Regions from separate parts of the Bacillus sp. SSR7 genome, predicted to be linked through region 3. Evidence: riboswitches for the same ligand, from Rfam matches in the RefSeq annotation. Region 3 holds a riboswitch; each other region holds the start of a gene.
What was found. A riboswitch is a leader RNA that binds a small molecule or an ion and turns the genes downstream of it on or off. The one in region 3 is predicted to bind S-adenosylmethionine.
Positions count from the first base shown of each region.

Region 1: linked by a shared signal. The riboswitch ahead of mmuP (S-methylmethionine permease) and the one ahead of AC0NJG_RS25675 (peptide ABC transporter substrate-binding protein) in region 3 are both predicted to bind S-adenosylmethionine.
Region 2: linked by a shared signal. The riboswitch ahead of metI (cystathionine gamma-synthase/O-acetylhomoserine thiolyase) and the one ahead of AC0NJG_RS25675 (peptide ABC transporter substrate-binding protein) in region 3 are both predicted to bind S-adenosylmethionine.

Region 1 is NZ_JBVVXV010000016.1:77,163-82,946, forward strand. Features, by position in the region: gene AC0NJG_RS23025 (PucR family transcriptional regulator) at 1-904, shown strand, start outside; gene mmuM (homocysteine S-methyltransferase) at 1,651-2,628, opposite strand; gene mmuP (S-methylmethionine permease) at 2,603-4,012, opposite strand; SAM riboswitch class I at 4,096-4,203, opposite strand; gene AC0NJG_RS23040 (SHOCT domain-containing protein) at 4,975-5,439, opposite strand.
Region 2 is NZ_JBVVXV010000002.1:244,188-249,971, reverse strand. Features, by position in the region: gene metH (methionine synthase) at 1-265, opposite strand, end outside; gene AC0NJG_RS05270 (bifunctional homocysteine S-methyltransferase/methylenetetrahydrofolate reductase) at 265-2,097, opposite strand; SAM riboswitch class I at 2,168-2,277, opposite strand; SAM riboswitch class I at 2,481-2,590, shown strand; gene metI (cystathionine gamma-synthase/O-acetylhomoserine thiolyase) at 2,685-3,797, shown strand; gene metC (cystathionine beta-lyase) at 3,794-4,957, shown strand; gene AC0NJG_RS05255 (cysteine hydrolase family protein) at 5,120-5,632, shown strand.
Region 3 is NZ_JBVVXV010000020.1:36,966-42,749, reverse strand. Features, by position in the region: gene AC0NJG_RS25695 (GRP family sugar transporter) at 84-935, shown strand; gene pnuC (nicotinamide riboside transporter PnuC) at 1,003-1,653, opposite strand; gene proC (pyrroline-5-carboxylate reductase) at 1,955-2,758, shown strand; gene AC0NJG_RS25680 (aldo/keto reductase) at 2,760-3,593, shown strand; SAM riboswitch class I at 3,745-3,849, shown strand; gene AC0NJG_RS25675 (peptide ABC transporter substrate-binding protein) at 3,982-5,622, shown strand.

The sequences.
Region 1 (5,784 bases), on a different contig from region 3:
TATTTCACCTTTAAATCGTTCAATGGTATTGGCTGTTGAACAAGCTGCAAACGTCCTTGCTTTTGAATTAATAAAAGAACATTCTTTAAGACAATACTCAAGACGCATTCAGGATGAATTTTTTACGAATGTTATTAATAGTGTTTTCTCTACTCAAAATGAAATTATTAATCTAGGAAAAGAATTTAATTTATCATTTGATCAAAAGTATATTTGTATTATAGGAAAAATAGATATAAAAGAATTCACTATGTCATTTATGGAATATCAAGAAGAAAAGGATCTTATATATGACTTGATAGAGGAAGAACTAAATTCTTATACTGCAAATGTTCATTTATTCATAAAAGATGATATGTATGTTTTGTTGGTGAATTGTGATGGCATTTGGAGACAAACTGAAAAAGAACGAATGATCTCTTTATTAAAAAACATACAGGTGAAAATCTATACATATTTTCAAAAAAGCATATCTTTTGGAATTGCTAATTCTAGCGAACAATTGTTACATATATCTCATTCATTTAAAGAAGCAACAGATGCATTTTACTACGGTGAAATATCAGGGAGTAAAGAATTTATTGAGATCTATCAAGCAAAAGAAATCTCAGCGATTTTACGTATGATTCCACAAGAACAATTAAAAAAGTTCTATGAGAGCACACTACATTCACTTGCAAATGAAAATGAAAAAGATTATGCTGTACTATTGCACACGTTATCTGTTTATTTAGAAACTCATTGTGCAATATCCGAAACTGCTAAACGTTTATTTTTACATCGTAATACCGTTATTTATCGTTTAGAGAAATGTGAAGAAATACTTGGACGAAACATAAAAGATCCAAACGAAACTTTACAATTAAGAATTGCATTTAGAATAAAACCATTAATCCATGTATGATATTTATATAAATTAAAAGCTCGTAAATAAATTTTAATATCTGAGGTCTGATATTGCATAATCGTAAATAATAAAAATATAAAGTTCTCATATTTACTAAAGGTAAGTAATCCTTCTATTTTATTTTTCTACAATACAATTACGTTCTTACAGTGGGGCACCAGACATCTATCAACTTAAGAATGGAAACAAAGTGTACTTTCATTTTGTGAGGTAAAGCATTCCTAAAATAGAAGCATACTCTTAATAATACGCATACCAAATAAACCCTATCGTTTTATTAAAAATCCAGGAAATAGTAATGAAATCCTATATTTATACGATTGAATATAATGTCACACATTTTATAAGGTAAAAAGGAAAGGATAGATGAACAGGAGAGCATACCTGTTTACATCTACCCTTTTTTACAACAATATGACCATATTAACTACTACAACTTTTCATATAATTATTGAACTATTTTTTAAATAAATAAATAAATGGTCCCCTTCACCTTCAATTGGATCAACTACATCTTCATTAAAAGATTCAGCATGTTATCTACCATATCTATTAAACCAGCGGTTTTTATTTTCCCTGATTCCTTTCCATACCTAAGGTACCCAAAAGTCCAGAGGATTTCCGAGGCTACCATCCACATTTGTGTCTCTGAAAAAACATTTTGTGCCACTAGATGAAACTGTAGATTCCTTAACAAGCTAAATCATGAAAATACACACAAAAATAGATTATCAATCATTACATTACTGCTTTGCTTCGTTCGAATAGAAAAACTCGGAAGAACGCCACTTGTTCGATATCCCCTCAATGTGATAAGGTGTCGTTCTGCAGCATCCACCTATTAAACGTGCACCTGCTTGGTACCATTCTTCAGATTGAATATCCAACGCGTTACATTGTTCATAATCATGCCATGTTTTTGTTTCTGGATTATAAGTTTCACCAGAGTTTGGATAAACAATAATCGGTTTTTTGGTGTTTGCCCTCAACTCTTGGATTGCACCAGTCACAACGTTTACTGGCGCACAATTGATGCCTATTGCTACAATTTGTTCACTTTTCTCAAAAGCTCGTGCACACTCCACGAGTTTCATACCTTCACTAATCTCTTTCTCATTTTTTAGCGAAAAGGTAAGCCACGCATATGTTTCTGGAAACTCACGCAATAATGTATCTAATACTCTTGCTTCTTGCAGGGAAGGGATCGTTTCAAATGCCAATAGATCTGCACCTGCTTCAATTAACGCGGACATTCTCGAACGGTGAAAGTCTGCTAATGTTTTATCTGTCACACCATAGTTGCCTACATACTCTGAACCATCTGCAAGGTAAGCCCCGTACGGCCCAACTGATGCAACAACCAATGGTTTAGGCCTATTCGTTTGCTTATTTTCCTTCCAAAAATCATCTCTTGCCCTTCTTGCAAGTAACACCGTTTTCTTAATTAATTTCAAAGCTTCCTGTTCTTGTATTCCACGCGTGGAAAAACCACTAATAGTAGCTTGATAGCTTGCTGTTATGGCACAGTCCGCTCCAGCAATAAAATAATCTAAATGAACCTGATAAATTAGTTCTGGATTTTCTAGTAACACACGTGCCGACCAAAGGGGATCGTCCAAATTACATCCATGTGCCTCCAATTCTGTAGCTAATGCTCCGTCAAGAATCATAATGGAATGTTGGGATAAAATATCATCAATTGGGTTGATTTTGTTCGACATAATCTACGCCCCTCTTTTTTAGATTTTTTGTTAGATAATAACTTCCATAGCAAAACAAAATAAACGGTATGCCGCAATATAAGGCAATCCTCTGTGTTGGATCGAATGCAATTCCAATACACGATGCCAGACAAAGGATAAAAGAAGCAATTGGTACTAATGGATATAGTGGTGTGCGATAAATCAAGTCCTTTTCAGAATTTCCTTCTTTCAAAAATTGTCTGCGAAATAGGAACTGGGAAGCACTAATACTCATCCAAACTACGACTACTGCTAGACCGGAAATGGAAACAAGTACGATATAGACAGTATCTGGTGCCACAATACTTGAGAGCAAAGCCAAAGCTCCACCCACCATGCTGAAAATGACGGCGTTGATTGGAACACCTTGCTTCGTCATTTTTCCAAAAATGGGGGATATCATGTTCTTATTAGCAAGCGACCAAAGCATTCTAGAAGAGGCGTAAAGGCCTGAGTTTGCCGCAGATAAAATGGCTGTTAAGATAACGAAATTCATTATGTCAGCTGAATATGGCACCCCAATTCGTTCTAGAACTGCAACAAAAGGGCTCTCTAATACCCCCGCATCGGAAATAGGCAATAACGCAGATAAAACAACAATCGTTCCTACAAAAAAGATGATCAATCTCCACAGAGTAGTTCGAATGGCCTTCGGTATCATTTTTTCCGGGTTCGCTGTTTCTCCAGCTGCAATGCCTATTAATTCTGTTCCCGAAAAAGCAAAATTAACCGCAAGCATGGTCATCATAATGGCCGTAGCACCATGAGGAAATAAACCTCCACTTGTAAAATTAGAAAAGAATGGTGCTGCTTTTGAATGAGCCATCGGAAGAAACCCTAGCATTGCCGCTACTCCTAAAACAATAAAAATCACAATAGCTATAACCTTTATCGATGAAAACCAAAATTCGGATTCGGCAAAAAATTTAACAGTCAGAACATTTAATACAAAGATCAAAATGGCAAAAAGAGCACTCCATACCCAAACATTAATCGATGGAAACCATCGCTTCATAAGTAATCCTGCGGCTGTAAATTCAGAACCTAAAGCAACAGTCCAAGTTAACCAATACAACCAGGCTACTGTATACCCTGTACCCGGTCCAATGTATTTAACTGCATAACTATGAAATGCGCCCGTTTCGGGCATATGTACGGAAAGTTCTCCTAAACATAGCATAACTAGATAAACCACTAGTGCACCAACCAAATAGGATAGAATTGTTCCAAATGGGCCAGCTTGTTGAATAGTGTAACCCGAACTTAAGAATAAGCCCGTTCCAATCACCCCACCAAGTGATAGCATGACTAAATGACGTGCTTGCATTTTCCTTTGAAATTCTTGCCCATTTTTGTTCTCCATTTCTACTCTCCTTTAGTTACTATCCAGAAAAAACAAAAACGCACTCTAAAAAAGAGGGCGCTACTGACAAATAAAAACGGAAGCTCTCATCTATCAGGATTATCACCCGCTGGAATTAGCACAGTGTCTACTTAAGCAGACCTGTTGCTGAGGTTTCATAAGGCCAGTCCCTCCACCTCTCTGGATAAGAAATATTTTTTTATAACCTTATCAATCCATTCAATAACTGTCAAGACAATTCTGTTTTTTTAAAAAAATCATCTATTATAGAAATACAAAAAAAGGAGTATTACTATAACTGCAATCCACTCCTTCTTGGGTATTATTTAAAAATTGAACATACAAAACCTCATTTATTTATGATACAGTTCACAAGCACTTCCTCAAAATTTGATGCGCTTCTAAATATCTTCTTACTTCTTTGGCTATGGGGATCACCGCAACTTAGAGATGTGTGACGAGACCCCATCGCCATCAAGCTAAGGTTTTGAAGTACCCCCTAAATGACAATTTTCTTTCTCTACAATTAATTATTTCGAGAAATGAGCTCATATTTTTGTTTTGGGGATGTTTACTTTTCTTAAGTTAATGGGTATGCGGCCGTACCCTTAAACAAGAAACACAAGCGCCAGCTACTAAAGAAGAGCCTAAAAAAGAAGAACCCAAAAAAGAGGGGCCTAAGAAAGAAGAAGCTCCGAAAAATAAACCTGGAATTAGCAAAACTAAGTTCAATTAAATCAAAAATGGAATGAGTTACGACGAAGTTAAAACTATCATTGGTAGCGACGGGGAAGTTTTATCTTAGACTGGGCAAGCTAGCGAACAACTTCATACCATTATGTATAAATGGAATGTAGAAAAAGGATTTGGTGCTAATGCGAACTTCATGTTCTAAGAAGGTAAATTGCAAAATAAATCTCAATTCGGTTTAAAATAAAAAAAGCACTCATATGAGTGCTTTTTTAAATTCCTAATAATTGCTTTTTCTTCGCTTGAAACTCTTCTTCAGTAATAACTCCTTGATCTAACAACTCTTTATACTTCAATATTTCATCTGCCCCACTTACTGATGCAGAAACTTGAGGTTTGCTTTTATTAGCTAAAATACTCTCAATATACTCTTTAATTTCTACAGCCATTTTTTCTTCTTTTTTTGTAAACATAACTGTGTTTTCATCTGCTGCTGCAGCCATAACCCCTTTTTTACTCTCTTGACTACCCATAAAAATAAATTGTATGTAACCATTTGTGAGAAAATTGGCTTTTTTAATTTGAATACCAGTCATATTGTTAATATCAATGGTTTTTTCACCGTCTAATCCATGATTTAAAAAATTCAAGGCTCCTCTTCGCTTCAGTCGAATGAAGTTATCCTCTATTCTTACTACTGTTTTCCCTGCCCCTTTAAACTCAAATGTTCTATCCAAGCTCTCCACCCCTATAATTACATAATGTATTACTCAAATATTATAACTCTGAATCTTTATTTACAAAATATAGATTTTGTTCACTTTTACGATACATTTATGAAACAGTCGTATGTTACGTTATAAAAGTCCATTTTTTGAATCATTTTCATTCTGTTAAAAAGTCCCAGACCTTCTAGGGCTTTTTACGTTTAAATAAAGAGGTATACCAAATTTCTCAATGTACAATATTACTTGACATAGTAAAATAATAATTGAATTGGCGTCCAATACATATCATTAAAATTAAAGTGGTTCAAGTCGGAGGAAGGCACCTTTGGGTGTCTTTTCTTTATTATAAAAACC
Region 2 (5,784 bases), on a different contig from region 3:
CTAAATGAGATAACTCATAATCACTTAGTACAATATTTGTCGCCCCAAATGTATTTGTTTCAATAATATCCGCTCCAGCTTCAATATAAGCTTTATGAATCTTTAAAATAACATCTGGTCTTGTTTCTACTAAATACTCATTACAACCTTCGTACTCCTCTCCTCCGAAATCTTCCGCAGTTAAGTCCTCTTGCTGGATCATCGTTCCCATTGCACCATCTAATATTAAGATGTTATTTTGTAATTTTTCTTCTATACATTTCATCAATTAATACCTTCTTTCACTTCTTGCTTTTCTCTCACATATTTAACAAGATGTTCTGTAATTTCATATTTTAGAAATGGTGTAATAAGATAAATGCCGTTAAAATATTTCATCGCCGCATCAATTAGTTCTTGTGAAATGCGAACTCCTTCCTCAATTGCTGCCTCTTTCGTTTCATGCCCATCCATTCTCTCCCTTACTACGTCAGGCAGCGTAATGCCTGGCACCTCAAAATGAAGGAAATCTGCATTCCGTTTACTTATTAATGGCATAATCCCAATAAAAATAGGCTGTTCCAAATGCTTTGTCGCCTCATACACTTCTTCAATTAACGCGATATCGTAAATTGGCTGCGTTAAGAAGTATTCCGCTCCAGCATCTATTTTCCGTTCCATTCGCTTAACCGCTGCTTTTAAATGTCTTACATGCGGGTTAAATGCACCGCCCACAGAAAACCTTGTTGCCGGTCCAATGGATTTCCCTAAAATAGAGCGCCCATCATTCATTTCTTTAATCATTTTAATGAGCTCAATAGAGGATAAATCATATACAGAAGTGGCACCTGGAAAATCACCAACACGCGCTGGATCTCCAGTTAAAGCTAACACTTCTTCCATACCTAATGCTGATAGACCTAGTAAGTGAGATTGTAGTCCGATGACGTTATGGTCTCTACATGTTAAGTGCGTCAATACCGGAATATCATGCTTCGTTAATAATGCTCCCATTGCCATATTCGAGATACGAGGCGATGCTAATGAATTATCTGCTAGTGTAATAGCATCTGCTCCAGCTCTTTTCAATGCTCTTGCGCCTTCAAAAAATCGCTGCGTATCTAACGTTTTTGGTGGATCTAATTCCACTACGACTGTCGTTTGTTTTTTTGCTTTCTCTGCTAAAGTGACATGAGCTTTTGAACGTTTCTCATGTGTATGAACTACTTTTGGTCTTTGAACCGTATCCTTTTCTATTACAGGCGTAACATTTAAAGTAGCACGTTTCATACTTTCAATATGTTCTGGAGTCGTGCCACAGCAACCACCCAATAACCGAATACCTTGCTCAATAAATTTCGGTGTCATCGCTTCGAAATAAGCTGGACTTCCCTCATATACGTAGCGTCCCTCCACATAATTTGGGAGACCTGCATTTGGATATGCTGACAAGTAACCATTTTTCGGAATCGATATCATTTTAAAAGCTTCCGTCATATGAAGTGGCCCTAGTTGGCAGTTCAATCCAACAACATTTGCACCGTAATCTAAAAGCTGTTTTAATATTTCATTTACATCATTTCCATTTTGAGTCGTACCCGCCTCATGTAACGCCAATTGCGCTACAATTGGAATATTCGTTTCTTTTCGTAACACCTGAACAGCATGAAGTAATTCAAACTCATCATAAAAAGTCTCTAATAGCAGTCCATCAACCTGTTCTTCTAATAATGCACTTGCCTGTTCCAGTAACATAAATTCTCGCTCCATATCAGTTGTCGTAACCGCCCCGATATGTTTCATACCACCAATTGTGCCTAAAATTGCATTTCTGTCTGTAACAGATGCTTTCGCCAGTTTTACTGCCGCTCTATTAATTTTAGTAACTTGATTTTCTAATCCATACATACGTAATTTCGCTTCATTTGCTCCGTACGTATTTGTTTGAATCACATCTGCCCCAGCCGCTACATATTGCTTATGAATCGATATAATTAAATCTGGATCAGATATATTCAATTCTTCAAAACTACTTTGCAAACCATGTGAATGTAATAACGTCCCAACCGCACCATCACCTATTACAATTCCTTTTGATAATAAATCTAGCAATTTCACAAATCTCCCTCATTTCTATCAATATAAAAACCCCCTCTTCACTTTGAAGAGGGGGACATAATCGATCCTCCTCTTATTATGCAAAACATTCGTTTTGCAGGTATTAGCACCGTTTCAAACATTTCGTTTGAAGGTTGCCGGGTTTCACAGGGCCTTTCCCTCCACCGCTCTCAATAAGAGTTTGTCTTTATTATTTTATTTATGTAGCTAAAAGGAAATGCGTTCCCCTTTTAACAATGTTTGTTAATTTTTTTATAAATTTAGCACGCACAAATACAAAAGTCAATGACACTTGCGGAAAAATAAAAATTATTTAAAATAAAGTTGCAATTCAATTATCTTTTGTTGTAAAGTTAAAACCATAATAAAATTTCATACGAACATTCTTATCTAGAGAGGTAGAGGGACTGGCCCTATGACGCCTCAGCAACCATTAACATTTGTTAATAAGGTGCTAATTCCAGCAAATTGTGAAAGATTTGACAGATGAGAAGAAGACTCTATTCAAACCGAAAGCCTTCTTCTTAGAAGGCTTTTTTTATTTTATATTCAATTAATGGTTCAATTTAAAAAGGAGGAATTTTCACATGTCAACTATCGAAACAAAACTAGCGCAAATCGGAAACCGGAGTGAAACTACAACAGGAACTGTTAATCCACCTGTTTATTTTTCAACTGCTTATCGTCACGAAGGAATTGGTAAATCTACTGGATTTGATTATTCACGAACTGGAAATCCAACGCGCGGCCTATTAGAACAGGCAATCGCAGACTTAGAATGCGGCGAACAAGGTTATGCCTGTAGTTCAGGGATGGCAGCCGTTCTTCTTGTTCTTTCCCTATTCCGCTCTGGGGACGAACTTATTGTTTCCGAAGATTTATACGGTGGCACTTATCGATTATTTTCTGAGCACGAAAAAAAGTGGAATGTTCGATGTAGATACGTAAATACACAATCTATTAAACAAATTGAGCAAGCCATCACAACGAAAACGAAGGCTATTTTCATAGAAACCCCAACTAATCCATTAATGCAAGTTACCGATATTGCCGCTGTCGCAACTGTAGCGAAAAGACACGGACTACTTCTTATTGTAGACAACACATTCTACACGCCTTATATACAACAGCCATTAACAGAAGGTGCCGATATCGTACTTCATAGCGCAACGAAATATTTAGGTGGTCATAACGATGTACTAAGCGGACTTGTCGTTGCAAAAGGAAAGGAACTTTGTGAGGAAATCGCTCATTATCACAATGCCTCTGGTGCGGTCTTAAGTCCATTTGACTCATGGCTATTGATTCGTGGTATGAAAACGCTAGCGCTTCGCATGAGACAACATGAAGAAAATGCAAAAGCAGTTGTTGCTTATTTAAATGATGAGGACGGGGTGACAGATGTATTTTATCCTGGAAGAGGCGGCATGATCTCATTTCGTCTGAAAGATGAAACATGGATTAATCCATTCTTACAATCTTTATCCTTAATTACATTTGCTGAAAGTCTCGGTGGTGTTGAAAGTTTAATGACATATCCAGCAACGCAAACACACGCTGATATTCCAGAAGAAATTAGAACAGCAAACGGTGTATGTAATCGTCTTCTTCGATTTTCCGTTGGCATTGAAAATAGTAACGATTTAATTCAAGACTTACAGCAAGCCGTTAAACTTGTAAAAGAAGGTGTAAGAATATGAATTATTCTATAGATACACTCTTACTGCACAACCAATATAAACATGACTCGCAAACAGGAGCTGTTAACGTTCCCATCTATAACACATCAACATTTCACCAATTTGATGTAGATACGTTCGGGAAATATGACTATAGCAGGTCAGGCAATCCAACTCGTGAAGCTCTTGAAGACATCATTGCTTTATTAGAAGGCGGAACAAAAGGATTTGCCTTCGCATCAGGAATTGCAGCGATTTCTACTGCATTCCTCCTCCTTTCACAAGGTGATCACGTACTCATTTCAGAAGACGTATACGGAGGGACTTATCGAATGATAACTGAAGTTCTCTCCCGTTACGGTGTTTCACATACATTTGTTGATATGACCAATTTAGAAGAAATAAAGCAAAACATTAAGCCAAATACAAAACTCTTTTATGTAGAAACACCTTCCAATCCACTTTTAAAAGTGACAGATATTCGTGCTGTTTCTAAACTTGCAAAATCTATTGGCGCCCTTACTTTTGTTGATAATACATTTTTGACACCACTATTCCAGAAACCACTTGACCTTGGCGCTGATGTCATTCTTCATAGTGCCACAAAATTCATTGCCGGTCATAGTGATGTTACTGCCGGATTAGCAGTTGTAAAAGATGCCGATCTCGCTCAAAAACTTGGCTTTTTACAAAATTCATTCGGCGCTATTCTAGGCCCGCAAGATTGTTCTCTCGTACTTCGCGGTCTAAAAACATTGCATGTACGTCTTGAGCATTCAGCTGCTAATGCCAATAAAATTGCACACTATTTACAAGAGCACGCTAAAGTTCAAAATGTCTATTATCCAGGATTACACACACATCTTGGATTTAACATTCAACAATCTCAAGCTACATCAGCAGGAGCTGTCCTATCTTTCACTTTACAATCAGAAGACGCACTTCGCCAATTTTTATCAAAAGTAAAATTACCTGTCTTTGCGGTTAGTTTAGGGGCTGTCGAATCGATCCTTTCCTACCCAGCTAAAATGTCACATGCAGCACTATCGCAAGAAGCCCGTGATGAAAGAGGTATTTCAAATTCATTACTTCGGCTATCCGTCGGTCTTGAAAATGTTGACGATTTAATATCCGATTTTGAAAATGCCCTTTCTTATGTAGAAGAGCCTGTAAATGCATAGAGAGCAGAGAAGATATGAAATTAAGTTATCATATCTTCTTTTTTACGCTGATAAGTATATTTTTCACCCCTTCGTATAATTCATAAAAAAATGACAGGTCACTATCTATTTTCAAGTAATGAATTAATTGATATATTAAGAAGTAAAAAAGGGGCAAAAATAATGGATACATGTGCAGATGTTTTAATCGTTATCGATTTACAAAATGGAGTATGTTATAGTGAGGAGCATTTATTTAATTTACAAAATTTACTTACAAAAGTAAATAAAAGAATTTCTTCATATAGAAAATCAAATAAACCAATTCTTTTCGTTCAACATTGTGATGATGATTTAGTACCTGAAAAAGAACTTTGGGCTATTCATTCAGATTTAGATGTTCAAAAACAAGATTTTTTTGTAAGAAAAACACATGCCAATTCTTTTTATAACACAAACTTGAAAGAGATTTTAGATCAATTATCTGTACATCGTATTGAATTTTGTGGTGCTCAAACAGAGTACTGTATGGATACCACGATTAAATTTGCCCATGGACTAGGGTACGAAAACTTCATGGTCCAGAAAGCAACCTCTACGTTAAATAATCCATTTATGTCCGCAAAAGAGACAATTGATTTTTATGAAAATATATGGAACCACAGATTTTTAAAATTGATGAAAGATGAAATCTAGAATACATAACTAACGTCTTGGTAATTCTAAGATTTATCAGCTATATTCAAACATTTCATTTTCACCATAAAGAAGCTGACTACATTCGGCTTCTTTTCTTTTAACCTGTTTTATATTCTATATATAACATTATAATTCCTTTGTCATATTAT
Region 3 (5,784 bases):
CTTCTACTCTAGTAGTGGGGCATTACCGATCGTTAGAACGATATGTAATTATATTGGTATAGCAAAACGAAGGGAGTCTTGTAATGGACATTTTATTAGCGCTTCTTCCTGCAATTGCATGGGGAAACATCTTATTAGTAAGCGTAAAAATGGGCGGTGGTGCATATAGCCAAACGGTAGGTATGACAATCGGTGCTCTATTCTTCGCAACAATTATGTATGTATTTACTCAACCAGCTTTAACAATGACAATCTTGATTGTTGGTTTTATTTCAGGTTTATTCTGGGCTTTAGGACAAGTAAACCAATTAAAAACAGTTGAAAAGTTAGGTGTTTCTACTACTGTAACGATTTCTACTGGTATGCAGCTTGTTGCAACTTCTATCTTTGGGGTTATCGCTTTCCGCGAGTGGACTACTACTACAACGATCATTCTGGGAACGATTGCAATCCTATTAATCGTAGTTGGTGTTGTATTCACATCATTAGATGATAAAGAAAATGCTCAGCCACCAGGACAATTGAAAAAGGGACTTCTTACTTTAATTGTTTCTACTTTTGGCTATCTTGTATATGTAATTATTATCCGTTGGTATAATATCGATGGTTGGTCTGCTATTTTACCACAAGCAGTTGGTATGTTTGTTGGTGCGGTTGTACTGACATCTAAACATAAACCATTTAACAAATATGCAATCCGTAATGCTTTATCTGGTTTACTATGGGGAACTGGAAACTTATTCTTACTTCTTTCACTACCACGTGTCGGAGTAGCAACAAGCTTCCCATTATCTCAAACTGGAATCGTTATCTCAACATTCGGTGCAATTGTCTTCTTAGGTGAAAAGAAAACAAAACGTCAATTGATCTTTATTGCACTAGGTAGTGTTTTAATTATCGGTGGCGCTGTATTGTTAGGTATGACAAAAGCATAAACTTATATTCTATTAATAAACCCCTGAAGCGCATGTGCTTCAGGGGTTTTCCAATTCTAATTATTTTCTAGATATAATTATTTGTATGTTTTTGTCCCTTATAATTGTTCTTCCACTCTAGTAAACCAGCTATACATATAAAGAGATTAATAACAGCTAATATTAGCATAACGTATAACCCAGCGGAAATATAAATTGAAATACTAACTACATTATATAAAATCCATAAATGCCAGTTTTCTAAGATTTTTCGACTTAGCATAAATTGAGCTACTAAGCCTAATACAGCATTTAAAGCATCTAAATATGGACTTGTTGATTCTAAGTAATGGACTTGATAATAACCCCAACCAATCCATGCAGCTAAAATAAAGACTATATAGAAAATCCAACCTTTCAAATCTAAACGAACTGTTGCTTTTACCTCTTCTTCACCACTGCGTGCAATCCAATAATACCAACCATATACATTAAAGATAAATTGAAAGCCTGCCAATACTGCCATTGCATATAAACCTTGTGTAATGAAAATATATATAAATACCGCGACCGTAATCATGCCAAACAAAAAATTAGATACCTTTTCCCTCGCTAATAACCAAACATTAATAATCCCCATAACCGATGCAAAAATTTCAATATAACTCGATTGAATATAAAATCCAACCAATACGCAAATAATACTAGAAACGACTAAAAAAAGCGGACTTCTAATCATGATCATCTCTCCCCAGATGTATAATAAAGTGAAACTTTAATCAGCCCTCACCAATCGGGCTTTTATGGGCAGCCCGCCCCCCACCTAACTTCTTTGCTTTCGCTGAATTTTGAGGTGGGGGTCTTACTGCACATTAAAGCGGGATAAATTCCCTATCACCAGTATAAGTAATAGCCTTTACCATGAATTCCCTCCTTTTTATTATCCATTCTACCTACAGGAAGCCTTTTCTTTTTACAAAATTCTCTTAAAAATGGTATCGTTTTTTATAACATATCTCCACTAGAAAGGAATAAAGGATATGCTAACTAAACATCGAATTCTATTTATTGGTGCTGGTCGTATGGCAGAAGCCATATTTTCCGGGTTACTGAAAACAAGCAAAGAATACATCGAAGAAATTATCGTTTCTAACCGAAGCAACGTAGAAAAACTGGAACAATTACAAACGCGATATAATGTGTCTACTACAACAGATTGGAAGCAGCATGTTACATCTGTTGATACGATTGTTTTAGCAATGCCGCCTTCTGCACATGAAGGTTTATTAGCGGAATTATCTCCGTTACTATCGAATCAACTTGTCGTAACGGTAGCCGCTGGCATTGGCCCATCTTATTTAGAAGAAAGACTTCCCGAGGGGACACCTGTTGCTTGGATTATGCCAAATACAGCTGCTGAAATCGGAAAGTCTATCTCCTTATATACAATGGGACAATCGGTAACCGAGATGCATCAGGAAACCTTGCAACTGCTTTTAAGAGGTATTGGTACTTCGCAACTTTGTACTGAGGAAGAAGTTCATCAGCTTACTGCAGTTACGGGAAGTGCACCAGCTTTCCTTTATTACTTTGCTGAAAGCTTAATTGAAGCAACAAAAAGTTATGGAGTTGATGAAGCAACCGCAAAACACCTTGTCATTCAAATGATTTCCGGCTCTGCTTCTATGCTTGAACAAACGCAAGATCCAGCTAACCTCCGCGAACAAGTAACAACACCCGGTGGTTCCACAGCTGAAGGTCTCAAAGCTTTATATGAATATAATTTTTCAGAGGCAATTCAAAAAGCAGTAGAAGCAACAAACAAAAAAGCTAGGGGGAAATAATATGAATTTAACAAGTTTAAAAGACTATACAACATTACATAACGGTGTAAAAATGCCTTGGTTCGGTTTAGGTGTTTTTAAAGTAGAAGATGGTTCAGAAGTAATTGAATCTGTAAAAGCAGCAATTAAAAATGGCTATCGCAGCATTGATACTGCAGCAATTTATCAAAACGAAGAAGGCGTTGGACAAGCGATCCGTGAATCAGGTATTTCACGTGAAGAATTATTTATTACATCAAAAGTATGGAATAGCGATCAAGGGTATGAAACAACACTTCAAGCATTCGAAACTACATTAGAGAAATTAGGTTTAGAGTATTTAGATTTATATTTAGTACATTGGCCTGTAAAAGGAAAATATACTGAATCATGGAAAGCGTTAGAAAAGCTTTATAAAGATGGCCGTGTTCGTGCAATTGGCGTGAGTAATTTCCACATCCACCACTTACAAGACGTATTTGAAATTGCTGAAATTAAGCCAATGGTCAACCAAGTGGAATACCACCCACGTTTAGCACAAGAAGAGCTACACGCTTTCTGCAAAGAACATAACATCCAGCTTGAAGCTTGGTCACCATTAATGCAAGGCCAACTACTAGACAATCCAACATTACAAGACATTGCAACAAAATATAATAAATCAACTGCACAAATTATTTTACGATGGGATCTACAAAACGAAGTTGTAACAATCCCTAAATCTATTAAAGAACATCGCATTATTGAAAATGCAAACATCTTCGACTTTGAATTAAGTGCTGATGATATGAAAGCAATTCAAGCTTTAAATGAAGATCGTCGCGTTGGTCCAGATCCAGATAACTTTAACTTCTAATAGAAAAACCACTGCCATATGCAGTGGTTTTTCGTTAAAGAAAACTGAAAATTTAAACTATATTTCATTCGGTTGACACTTCATTATTCAAGGTGTAAGATTTTGAATTATCAAAGAAACACAAAAATTAATAAAGTTTATTCGTTTACTCATTGTATCAAGAGAGGTGGAGGGACTGGCCCTTTGAAACCTCGGCAACAGGTTCATTTTGAATACTGTGCCACTTCCTGCAAGCTTTGTGCTTGAAAGATAGAATGAGGGACTTCGTTTATATACGGGTGCATAACTTGTACGTAAAAATCCCTCTTTCTCAATATGAAAAGAGGGATTTTTTATTTTTCATTTCCCTCATCATCATCCAAACTTAATTATTTAGGAGGAAAATCAAATGAAAAAGAAGTTTGTACCCGGTATTGCATCAGTTGTAGGAGTAAGTATTTTATTAACTGGTTGCGGTAGTTATAAAAACGAAGCAAGCGGAGCAAATGCAAAGGACGAGGCACCTAGTAAACAGGTTTTAAACTTATCTTCACCTACTGAAATACGAACAATGGATACGGCTCGTGCTACAGACACTGATTCTGGCCAAGTAATGAGAAACGTATTTGAAGGCTTGTATAATCTTGGTGAAGGTAACAAACCTGTCCCTGGTGTTGCAAAATCTCATGAAGTAAGTGGCGATAAAACGAAATACACATTCCACCTGCGAGATTCAAAATGGTCAAACGGCACGCCTGTTACAGCGAAAGATTTTGTCTTCGCTTGGCAAAGAGCTGTCGATCCAGCAACAGCCTCTGAATATGCATTTCTATTCTTTGATATTAAAAACGCAACAAAAATTAACAACAAAGAACTTCCAGCCGACCAACTTGGTGTAAAAGCAATTGATGACCATACGTTTGAGGTAGAATTAGAACGCCCTGTTCCATATTTTATTAGCTTAACAGCGTTCCCAACATTCCTACCAATTAACGAGGAATTCTTCAAAGCACAAGGTGATAAGTACGCTTTAGAAGATAATACAATCTTGTACAACGGCGCTTTTACACTAAGCGATTGGAAGCATGAACAAAGCTTTAAATTTAAGAAAAACCCTACCTATTGGGATAAAGATACTGTCAAACTAGAAGAAATCAATTTTAACGTCGTAAAAGAAAAATCAACAGAAGTAAACCTATTCGAATCAAAACAATTAGACCGCATAAAATTAACATCTGATTTCGTTGATAAATATAAAAAAGATGCGAACTTTAAAGAACGCCCGAACGTAGGCGTACAATTTTTACGTATGAATCAACAAAACAAAATACTTCAAAACGTGTCTGCACGCCAAGCAATCGATCAAACAATTGATCGAAAATCCTTTGTAAATACGTTATTAAACGATGGATCTACACCAACTTTTGGTCTCGTTCCAAAAAACTTTGCAAAAGGAGCTGATGGAAAGGACTTCCGTACTATAAACGGAGATTTAACCAAAGTTGATACAAAATCTGCACAAGAGTTATGGAAAAAAGCTAAACAAGAGCTTGGTTCTGAAAAAATCACATTAGAATTATTAACAAGTGATGCTGACCTTGATAAGAAAACTGGTGAGTTCTTAAAAGGACAGCTAGAAAAGAATTTAGATGGATTAACAGTAAATGTGAAACCACAACCACGTAAACAACAAGTTTCACTTTTATTAAAAGGTGACTATGAAATCGGTATTGACGGCTGGAGCCCTGACTTTGCTGACCCAATTACATTCCTTGAATTGTTTACAACGAATAACCCTTACAACTTAGATCATTACTCTAATAAGGAATTCGATGAAACAATTGAAAAAGTGAAAACGACTTTAGCTGGTGATGAAAAAGCTCGCTGGGAAGCATTACTAGCATCTGAAAAAATATTATTTAAAGACTCTGTTATCGCTCCCCTTTACCAAAAAGGCGAATCTTATTTAGAACGTTCTTATGTGAAAGGAATTGTGCAAGTAGACTTTGCAGGTCAATTAAACTTCAAATGGGCACAAATTGAAAAATAAAAGGCAACCTGAATTGAAGTTTTTCTCCCCATACCAATTGTTTTATTGGAAAAATGTATTAAAAGCGGATTTCTCAATAGGAGAAAATCCGCTTTTTTAATATATTATTTTTAAAAAATAATACTCCGATTTTTATTATTGACATATAGTTCTTCCCAGTGT